Regions from separate parts of the Marinobacterium sp. MBR-111 genome, predicted to be linked through region 2. Evidence: predicted binding sites of a transcription regulator. Region 2 holds the regulator's gene; each other region holds the start of a gene.
What was found. The regulator LexA, encoded in region 2, represses DNA repair genes until DNA is damaged. The targets are predictions, from matches to a motif close to TACTGTNTANNTANACAGTA.
Positions count from the first base shown of each region.

Region 1: ABIE61_RS03625 (LexA family protein) is a predicted target of LexA. The motif match lies at 2,059-2,078, and genes of this name have one in related genera.
Region 3: ABIE61_RS02465 (DNA topoisomerase III) is a predicted target of LexA. The motif match lies at 1,333-1,352, and genes of this name have one in related genera.

Region 1 is NZ_JBEPQA010000003.1:205,060-208,338, reverse strand. It holds gene guaD (guanine deaminase) at 1-315, opposite strand, end outside; gene umuC (translesion error-prone DNA polymerase V subunit UmuC) at 343-1,614, opposite strand; gene ABIE61_RS03625 (LexA family protein) at 1,611-2,042, opposite strand; gene ABIE61_RS03620 (hypothetical protein) at 2,204-2,440, shown strand; gene ABIE61_RS03615 (FAD-dependent oxidoreductase) at 2,636-3,279, shown strand, end outside.
Region 2 is NZ_JBEPQA010000001.1:239,028-242,306, forward strand. It holds gene ABIE61_RS01105 (DUF6586 family protein) at 1-516, shown strand, start outside; gene ABIE61_RS01110 (SulA-like leucine-rich domain-containing protein) at 517-924, opposite strand; gene lexA (transcriptional repressor LexA) at 940-1,548, opposite strand; gene dinG (ATP-dependent DNA helicase DinG) at 1,671-3,279, shown strand, end outside.
Region 3 is NZ_JBEPQA010000002.1:172,018-175,296, reverse strand. It holds gene ABIE61_RS02475 (glutathione S-transferase family protein) at 1-676, opposite strand, end outside; gene ABIE61_RS02470 (DoxX family protein) at 741-1,187, opposite strand; gene ABIE61_RS02465 (DNA topoisomerase III) at 1,416-3,279, shown strand, end outside.

The sequences.
Region 1 (3,279 bases), on a different contig from region 2:
GGGAAAGGCTCGTTTGGATAACCACTCAAACAACGCTCCGGCCGGGCTGGCCGCGATACTCAATTGTGGATAATGGGTGTGAGTATCGATCAGCCCAGGTATCAGGAGGCAGCCGCGACGATCTTCAATAACCTGCCCCGCAGGCAGCTGTGCCTGCAGCGCTTTATACTCCCCAAGCGCTTTGATCCTTCCCTGTTCGATCCAGAGCAGGCCGTCCTGCAGGTGCTCGATTGCTTGCTCACCCTGTTCGGCTGGACTGGCCAAACAGTGCAGGACAGTCGCACGGATCACGCGAGAGGATGTAGTCTGACTCATGGCACGCAACACCTTCAGTTCAGCTGGCTAACGTACACAGGGTATATCCTCCCAGCGCGTGGTGTAAGAGGGAGACAGCCGCTCCCGCTTCATCGCCCACCCGGTGCGCATGCCCTGCCCTGCAAAAAATACCTGCCCACGGCCGCTTTGGTTGATGTGGTCCAGCACCTGCATCAGCTCTCGACTGCCAGGGAATACCGCCGGTGTATCAAACAGCTCCGGCTGGTAGCAGCCGGGTGCATGAAAATCCCCCAGCATAATGCCCGCTTTCATATAGAGGTGATCATCGCGCCAAATCTGACGCAGCAGCAGGACGGCTCGATTGATAATCACTCGACTGTCGTCATCGGGGATTGGCAGCTCGGCCGTGGCTGTATTGCTGTAAAAGGGCTCTCCCGGTCGAAAGGGGCTGGTACGGATGAAGACACTGACCACTTTGGCGAACTGGCCTTCCTGCCGCAGCTTTTCGGCGGCACGGGCAGCATAGGTGCAGACCGCCTGCTTCATCTCTTCAAACTGACTGATGCGCTGGCCGAATGAACGGCTGCAGATAATCTGCTGCTTCACCTCCGGCTGCTGCTCCAGTGACAGGCAGGACTCACCATTAAGTTCTCGGATGGTACGCTCCAGCACCACCGAAAAGCGCTGGCGTGCCAACCGAGGCGGCATGGCCGCCAGGTCAGCTGCCGTTTGCACACCCTGCTCCTGCAGCTGTCGGGTCAAGCGCCGCCCAACACCCCACACCTCACTGACCGGTACCCGCTGCAGCAGGCGTCGCTGGCGCTCGGGGCAGCTCAGATCGACCACTCCGCCTGTGGCCGGATACTGCTTGGCTGCATGATTGGCAAGCTTAGCCAAGGTTTTGGTCGGTGCGATGCCAACACCGGTGGCAATTCCCGTCCAGCGCAGGACCCGTTGGCGCATTTGCTGGCCAAATGTTTCAAGGCAATGAATATGATTAACGCCAGTGAGATCAAGAAAGGCCTCATCGATGGAATAAACCTCGACTGCCGGTGCCATGTCTTCAAGCACACTCATCACTCGGGCTGACATGTCGGCATACAGGGCATAATTCGAGGAGAAAACCGCCACCCCATAACGTCGGGCCAGTGCCTGAATCTGAAAAAACGGCACAGCCATACCAATTCCCAGCGCTTTGGCCTCAGGCGAACGTGCCACCACGCAGCCATCGTTGTTCGACAACACCACAACCGGAGAATGTTTAAGGTCAGGCCGGAATAGCTTCTCACAGGAGGCATAGAAGCTGTTACAGTCGACCAGTGCGAAGGTTTTGCTCATCCGCGCCTCATCTGTCTGACGACACCGACTACAACACCGAATATCTCCAACTCCTGCTCGGCTTTCACTTCAATGACCGGATAGCGACGGTTGCGCGGCAGTAGCCTGGGAGCAGGCTTGAGTTGCAACTCCTTGACCGTAAAATCGTTGTCGAGACTGGCCACAACCGTATCCCCACTGACAGCCTCCAGCGAACGATCCACCACCAAAATATCCCCCGGACAGATACCGGCTTCAAGCATGGAGTCACCACGAACACGAACAAAAAAAGTGGCGGCCGGACGCTGGACACACAATTGGTTCAAATCCAGCACCTGCTCCACATAGTCCTGCGCAGGAGAGGGAAACCCGGCACAGACCGATTCCAGTTGCAGAGGAATCCACAGCGGCTGAAACACCCCACCCCGACCGATAATCACTGCTGACATAGCTGCTAGCCCATAATGCTGTATTTATATACAGTATAATATCGCTCACCGGAGAGCTGTCCAGTGAAGATTCACTCACTTGTCATAACACCCTCTTGTGCAGCGCAGCAGACGTCACTATAATACTAATGTCTAACACACAAAGCTTGGGGAGTGTTGTTATGAAATTTAATCAATACACCGGTATTCCAAATGATGATCGCCGCATCCAGCAGGAGCTGATCGCCATGGGATATGCAGATCAGCCCTACAAGGCTGAGCCCGGCGCACTGTCGAAGCTGCTGTCTCAGACCGCAGAATTTCTGACCTGGATGCGCTGGAAGGGTGAAGTTGGCGTATACGGATGCCGTATCGGGGCAGACGCTGCCCGCCGGATGGAGGCAGTAACGGCTGCCTGATCCTGACACTTCGGTGTTTTTCCTTATCTGTTGTTTGTTGTTATTCCATCCGCTCCGGCTTGCCTGAGCGGATTTTTTTTGCCCGTCTATACTGCATTGACCTGCGACAGTATGTCGCAGGTTGTCAAAGCGCTACGTTGTGTATACTTTATAAGTAATATACTTATTATTAAAAGTAATAACGGAGGCGCAACCATGCACCCCTTTAAGGCTTCAGTACCTCAAAATCCCGGACGCCGCCGAATTCTGCAGATGGGGGCAGGCGCAACCGCTCTGTCTGCTCTGCCCTTCGGCTCAGCCTTTGCTCGTCAGGGCAGCAATGCACGCATCGTCATTCTTGGTGCTGGAGCTGCAGGCACCGCCATTGCCAATCGCCTCAACAACTCGCTTTCAGGCGCCAAAATCACCATCGCAGGTGAACGTCAACAACACCTGTACCAGCCCGGTTACACCCTGATCGCGTCAGGCCTCTGGCCCACTGACAAGGTCGCAACCAGTACCGCTGAATGGCTGCCATCCGGTGTCAGCTGGATTCCTTCTGATGTCAGCGAGTTCATGCCAGACCAACGCAAGGTCAAACTGACAAATGGTCAGGTACTGGAATATGACCTGCTGGTCATCGCCACTGGCTGCCAGTTGAACTACACCGATATTGAGGGCATGAGTACTGACCTTATCGGCCAAAAGGGTATCGGTAGCGTCTACGCCAGCCCTGCTGCGGCCAGTGCCACCAACATCCAGATCGAGTCACTGATCAGCAAAGGGTCGGGACGCGCCATTTTTACCCTCAGCAATACCGCCATCAAATGTGCTGGCGCCCCACTGAAAATGACGTTTAC
Region 2 (3,279 bases):
TATGCGGTTCGTACCAATCAGAAGCTGAATTTTGCGCGCTTGCATATCAAGGCGCTGGAGCAGGCGGAAGAGGCCTCACAGTGGAGCAAGCATGCCAGAATCGAGTCCTATCATGAGTCGATCCTGTTCTTCATGGCAAGTGGATACTCGGCGCTGTTGCGCGAGATTGCAGAAAACTACAATCTCGATGTGGATCGGATCCATCGCTTCACTGATCTGTCTGAGCAGCTTGAAGTGACTGGTCAGGAATCCCCCGAAGTAACTGAGCTTGAACAGTTGGAGCGGGACAGAGGAAGTTGGCTGCACAAAATGCTGTCTGCTTATGAGGCCTGCTGGCAGGCGTCAGACTACCACCAGGCAAAAACCGAGGTAGACAGCAGCATTTCCGAAATTCATGTATTGCAGATCAACCCGGACCATTCGGAAGACAAGGATGTGTTGGCTGAATACAAGGCTTGGTTACAGGCGTTCCGTGAACTGATAGAACGCCTGCGTGCTGGCATGCAGGAGTGGTAATCAGGTCCGCACCAGAATGCCCAGTGCATCCCCCTGACTTGCTGACTGATTGAGTTGATCGAGCGATGGTGCAGCACCGCTGCACCAGGCGATGACCGTGTGGCATGTGCCGGCAGCCAGTGCCCGTCCGCATAGCAGCTCGGTTTGATCGAGACTGCAGGTATTCAAGACCAGGATGTGACGTGTACAGGCGCCGGCCTGCTCCAGTGCCTTGCGGGTGATATCATGTGGCGGGTTAATCAGGACCAGCCAGCGGTCTTCACGACTCAAGCCTGCGATCATGGGCAGCAGTAGGGGCTGCAGGCAAACTGAGCTGTTATGCAGCAAAATCTCGGTGACCCGGCTCTCAACGCATTCACGTTTGCTGTGAGGGTTCGAGTTCGTTGCTGTTGCATGAATTGCAGACATGGCGAGTGACCTCTGTCAGTTGCCTTGCCGGATAACGCCAACACCCAGCCCTTCGATGATCAGTTCCTGTTCACTCAGGTCTACCTCGATCGGGCTGAAGTCTTCGTTTTCGGCAATAAGAAAGACTTTGCGGCCATCACGCTTAAAGCGCTTGACCGTTACTTCGTCGCCGATCCGTGCGACCACAACCTGCCCGTCCCGGGCCTCTCGGGTTTGATGTACGGCGAGCAGGTCGCCATCCATGATTCCGATGTTTTTCATGCTCATCCCCTTGACCCGCAGCAGGTAGTCAGCACGGGGGCGGAAGAAGTCTGCCGAGATGGTGCAGTGGTCCTCGACATGCTCCTGTGCCAGGATGGGTTCACCTGCTGCCACTTGACCAATAACGGGCAGGCCTTCGGTATCCGGTTGCTCGGCTTCCGGCAAGCGAATGCCTCTTGATGTGCCCTTGGTCAGTTCGATGGCGCCTTTGCGGGCCAGTGCCTTCAAGTGTTCTTCAGCCGCATTGGCTGACTTGAATCCCAGTTCGCGTGCAATATCAGCTCGGGTGGGCGGGTAGCCTGTTGTTTCGATATGTTTGCGAATGCATTCCAGTACTTCAGTCTGGCGATTGGTCAATTTCATGGCATCTGTTCCCTATCCGGTTACTGTGATTCTATACAGTGAATGAGCAGGGTCAAGCATTTTTCTGTTTATATATCCAGTATCTTGCTAGAATCGCCACACAGATCGGATGAGGATTGAGCGTGCTGAGCGAGGCGCAAAAAAAAGAGATCCAGGAGGCCTACAGTCGCTTCCTGAAGAGTCGTGGCCTGACTGCACGACCGGCACAGAAGCAGATGATCGCAGCCGTGGCGCGAACCCTTGCAGCGGCTGCTGTTCCACGCAGTGAAACGGATGATCTGCACCCCGCCGTGGGTGTTGTTGAAGCCGGAACCGGTACCGGCAAGACGATCGCCTATCTGTTGGCGGCCATCCCCTTGGCTCGGGCTCAGGAGTGCAGGTTGGTGCTGTCTACGGCAACCGTGGCGCTGCAGGAACAGCTCATCAATAAGGATCTGCCCGAAGTTGAAGCGCATACAGGCCTGCCAATGCGCTACCGGCTCGCGAAAGGGCGAGGGCGTTACCTTTGCCTGAACAAGGTGGAAGGCCATCTTGAACAGCAGGGCCTGCTGGGCCAGATGGCGTTATATGAAGATGAGGCAGCTGAAAAGCTGCCCGATGATGTGCTGCAACTGTATCAGCAGTTGATGGACAGCTATGCCTCAGGTCAGTGGGACGGGGATCGCGATGCACTTGCAGATGAAGTGGATGATGCCATCTGGCGGCCATTGACCAGTGATCACATGCAGTGCAGCAACCGCCGTTGTTTGAATTTCAGTGCCTGTCCTTTCTACCGGGCTCGTGACCGGTTGGAAGAGGCAGACGTGATTGTCGCCAACCACGACCTGGTGCTGGCCGATCTTGCGCTTGGTGGCGGAGCCATCCTGCCCGAGCCAGAAAAAACCATCTATATCTTCGATGAGGGACATCACCTGGCTGACAAGGCGAGTGGTCACTTTGCTTTTGGTGCAAGGCTTGAGGGCAGTCGTCGATTACTGAAATCTGCACAAAAGCAGCTGACTCAGTTGGTGACAGAGACCGGTTCACCAGTGCAATTGGCAGATCCGGTAGAGCGACTGCATCGCCCTTTTGAAGAGATGGGGCTTGCGCTTGAGCAGCTTGAGCTGCTGCTGCGGCCACTGTTTGCCGAGAACGTCAAAGACCGCTATCGCTTTGCACAAGGGCGGGTACCCGACCCACTGCTGGAGCCCTGCTTCAGCCTTGGTCAGGCGGCCGACCGAGCGCAGCAGCATCTTGAACAGGTCTTCGATTTGCTCAAGGAGGCGATGGAAGGTGGTATTGCCGATATCCCCCGTGCAGTTGCCGAGCGATGGTTTCCCCAGATTGGCAGTTTGTTGGGGCGTGTGCAGCAGATAGCGTGGCTGGCACATGCCTACGCGCGGCCGGACCCGGAAGGCAGCTCGCCCACTGCACGATGGATCAATCGGATCGAGAGTCCTGCTGGTGAAGACCTTGAGCTTAGAAGTGCACCTGTTTCTGCGGCTGATACCCTCTCGGAACACCTCTGGAAAATCTGTTATGCTGCCGTGATAACCTCTGCAACATTGACGGCATTGGGTCGCTTCGATCAGCTGTTTTCAGCGTTGGGGCTGTCGCCACAAACATCGGCACTGCGTCTGAACAGCCCGTTTGATTACGCCAATTGTGGTGTGTTGCAGGTGCCGGCGATGCGAACCGATCCGGGTCAGCCTGATGCACATACCGATGAGGTACTGGAATATCTCAATACCG
Region 3 (3,279 bases), on a different contig from region 2:
GGGAGCCAAGCCGGGTATCCAGTGCGTCCAGGGCTTCAAACAGGGGGTGAACAGCCTGTTCGTAGGCTTCCTGAGTGGTTGCGAACCCTGCCTTGTATACACCGTTGTTGATGCGGTCGTAAATCTCACTGTTCAGCGTGTCGATCTCACTGCGCAGCAGTTGAGGGTAGTAATCCCCTGGGGCGGCACCAATCTCATCAAAGGCGGAGTTCAGGATGCGGATGATCTCCGCTGACTCGTTGTTGACGATGGTCTGACGCTGCTTGTCCCAGAGTACCGGAACGGTGACACGGCCCGAGTAGTTCGGATCGGCTTTAAGGTAGAGCTGGTAGAGGTAATCCAGCCCATATAGTTCATCTCCGGTTGCACCCGGCTCCGTTGCGAAAGTCCAGCCGTGGTCACCCATGTAGCTGTGTACCACCGAAACCGAGATCATTTTCTCCAGTCCCTTCAGGTGGCGAAAAATCAAGGTGCGATGTGCCCAGGGGCAGGCGAGGGAGACATACAAATGGTAGCGGCCGGATTCTGCCTGAAAACCGTCTTCGCCACTGGGGCCAGGCTGGTCGTCGGCAGCAATCCAGTTACGAAACTGTGATTCCGACCGCACGAAGCGACCCTGATTGGATTCGGTGTCATACCACTGGTCAACCCAGCGGCCATCAAGCAGTAAGCCCATGAAAATCTCCTGATTGTCAGTGACGTCGGTTAATTGAAAGTCCTGGCTAGAGCGACATCAGAGCTTAGCTCTGACGCTGGTGCAGCATTCGGTCGAGTGACAGGTTGCCGCCACCGCTGATTAACAGAGAAACGGCTATGGCCAGCAAAGAGAGAGCAAACTCGTAACCGTTGTTCGACATGAACAGTCCGTTACCGATATGCACGGCAAAAATGGCGACCAGCATGGCAAAGGCCAAAGCTGCTGCTGCCGGGCGTACCAGCAAACCAATTAGAATCGCCAGACCACCGAAGAATTCCGCACTACCCGCCATCAGTGCCATCAGATACCCTGGCTCAAGTCCAATGGACGCCATCCACTGACCTGTACCTTCAAGACCGTAACCACCAAAAGCGCCGAACAGTTTCTGAGCGCCGTGTGCCATGAAAATAATGCCTGCCGGGACACGCAGTGCCAGGGGAGCAAAACTGTCGGATGTATTCAGCAGGCGGGTGATCAGTGAGACGTTCATCGTGTTTCTCCACGTGTTTGATAGGTTGAGTTAACTATAGTTGTCATACGATTGATTAAAAATGACTAAAATTAGCTCATATTGATCAGATTTATAGATTATTTAGTGGGCTGTTCTGTCTCAGGTTAAGGCTAATATCTGAATAAACTGTTCTTATATACAGTCTTTATCGACATGTGTTGTCTGATCTCTTACTCTTGGCATTCCCAGGCCAATGCCCCGAATATCATGAAGCTCTACATCGCCGAAAAACCCAGTCTTGCCCGTGCCATCGCCGTTGTTCTGCCCGGCCCACAGAAGAAGGAGGAAGGGCTGATCCGCTGTGGCGGTGATCAGGTGGTGAGCTGGTGTATCGGCCATCTGCTGGAGCAGGCCGAGCCTGATGCCTACGATCCGGCCTACAAACAGTGGCGGCTGGAGCATCTGCCTATCGTACCCGGTGAATGGCAGTTGAAGCCGCGCAGCGGTGTGGCCAAGCAGGTGGCGGTACTGCGCAAGCTGGTGAAACAGGCGGATCAGATCGTCCATGCCGGTGACCCGGATCGTGAAGGGCAGCTGCTGGTGGATGAAGTGATCGACTTTCTCAAGGTACCGGCTACCAAGCGGGCACAGATGCAGCGCTGTCTGATTTCGGACCTGAACCCAGAGGCGGTGCGCCGTGCCATTGCGCGGCTTAAGCCTAATCAGGACTTTGTACCGCTGTCGGTGTCCGCATTAGCCCGTTCCCGCGCCGACTGGCTGTTCGGTATCAACATGACCCGGGCGCTGACCATCAAGGGTCGCAGTGCCGGCTATGACGGCGTGTTGTCCGTGGGACGGGTACAGACACCGGTGCTGGGGCTGGTGGTACAGCGTGATGCCGAGATTGCCGCCTTTGTGCCCAAGCCCTATTACGAAGTGGATGCTCATCTGCTCACCGAGCGGGGCGAGCGTTTTACCGCCCGCTGGCAACCCAGTGAAGCCTGTGCCCGTTTTCAGGACGAAGAGGGGCGGGTGCTGTCAAAGCCGCTGGCCGAAAACGTGGTGCAGCGCATTACCGGCCAGCCAGGTGTGGTCACCAAGGATGAACGCAAGACCGGCCAGCAGGCAGTGCCTCTGCCCTATAACCTGTCGTCGCTGCAGATCGACTGTGCGAAACGTTTTGGTCTCAATGCCCAGCAGGTGCTGGATGCGGCCCAGGCACTGTATGAAAAACATCAGCTGATCACCTATCCTCGGTCCGACTGCCGTTACCTGCCTGCCGAACACTTTTCCGAAGCGCCTCGTGTCACTCAGGCGATCGCCCGTACCCAGCCGGAGTTGGCGGGAGCGGTACAGAAGGCCGACCTGAGCCTCAGGTCCAAGGCGTGGAACGACAAAAAGGTGGAAGCGCATCATGCGATCATCCCCACCAGCAAGGCGGCGGCTTCGGTTCGGTTGAGCCGCGCCGAACTGCAGGTGTACAGCCAGATCGCGCGCCAGTATCTGATGCAGTTCTACCCGCCCTGTCGCTATGCCGATCGGCGTGTCGAGGTGGAGATTGCCGGTGGCCAGTTTGTGGCCAAGGTGCGTCAGATCACCGATCCGGGCTGGAAGGCGTTGATGGGCAAGGAGGCGCAGGAGGAGGACGAAGGTCAGCTGCCCGCGCTCACGGTGGGCGAGTCACTGCACTGTGAACGTGGTGAGCTGCTGGAAAAAATGACCCAGCCGCCCAAGGCGTTCACCGATGCCAGCCTGCTGGCGGCCATGACCGGCATTGCGCGCTTTGTGCAGGATGCAGAGCTGCGCAAGGTGCTGCGCGATACCGATGGCCTTGGCACCGAGGCCACCCGTGCCGGTATTATCGAATTGTTGTTCAAGCGCGGTTTTCTACAGCGTCAGGGCAAGCAGATTCACGCCACCGAGGCAGGCAAGGCACTGATCGCGGCACTGCCGGAGGAGCTGAGCCGACCGGACATGACCGCACACTGGGAATCGCAGCTGGATGCGATCAGCCGAAAGGCATTCAGCTATCAGGGGTTCATGCAGCCGCTGGAGCAGGCGTTGCCGCAGCTGATCGAGCAGATCCGACCTCAGGCAATGAATGGCATCAAGGCTCCGGCTGGACGCAAGG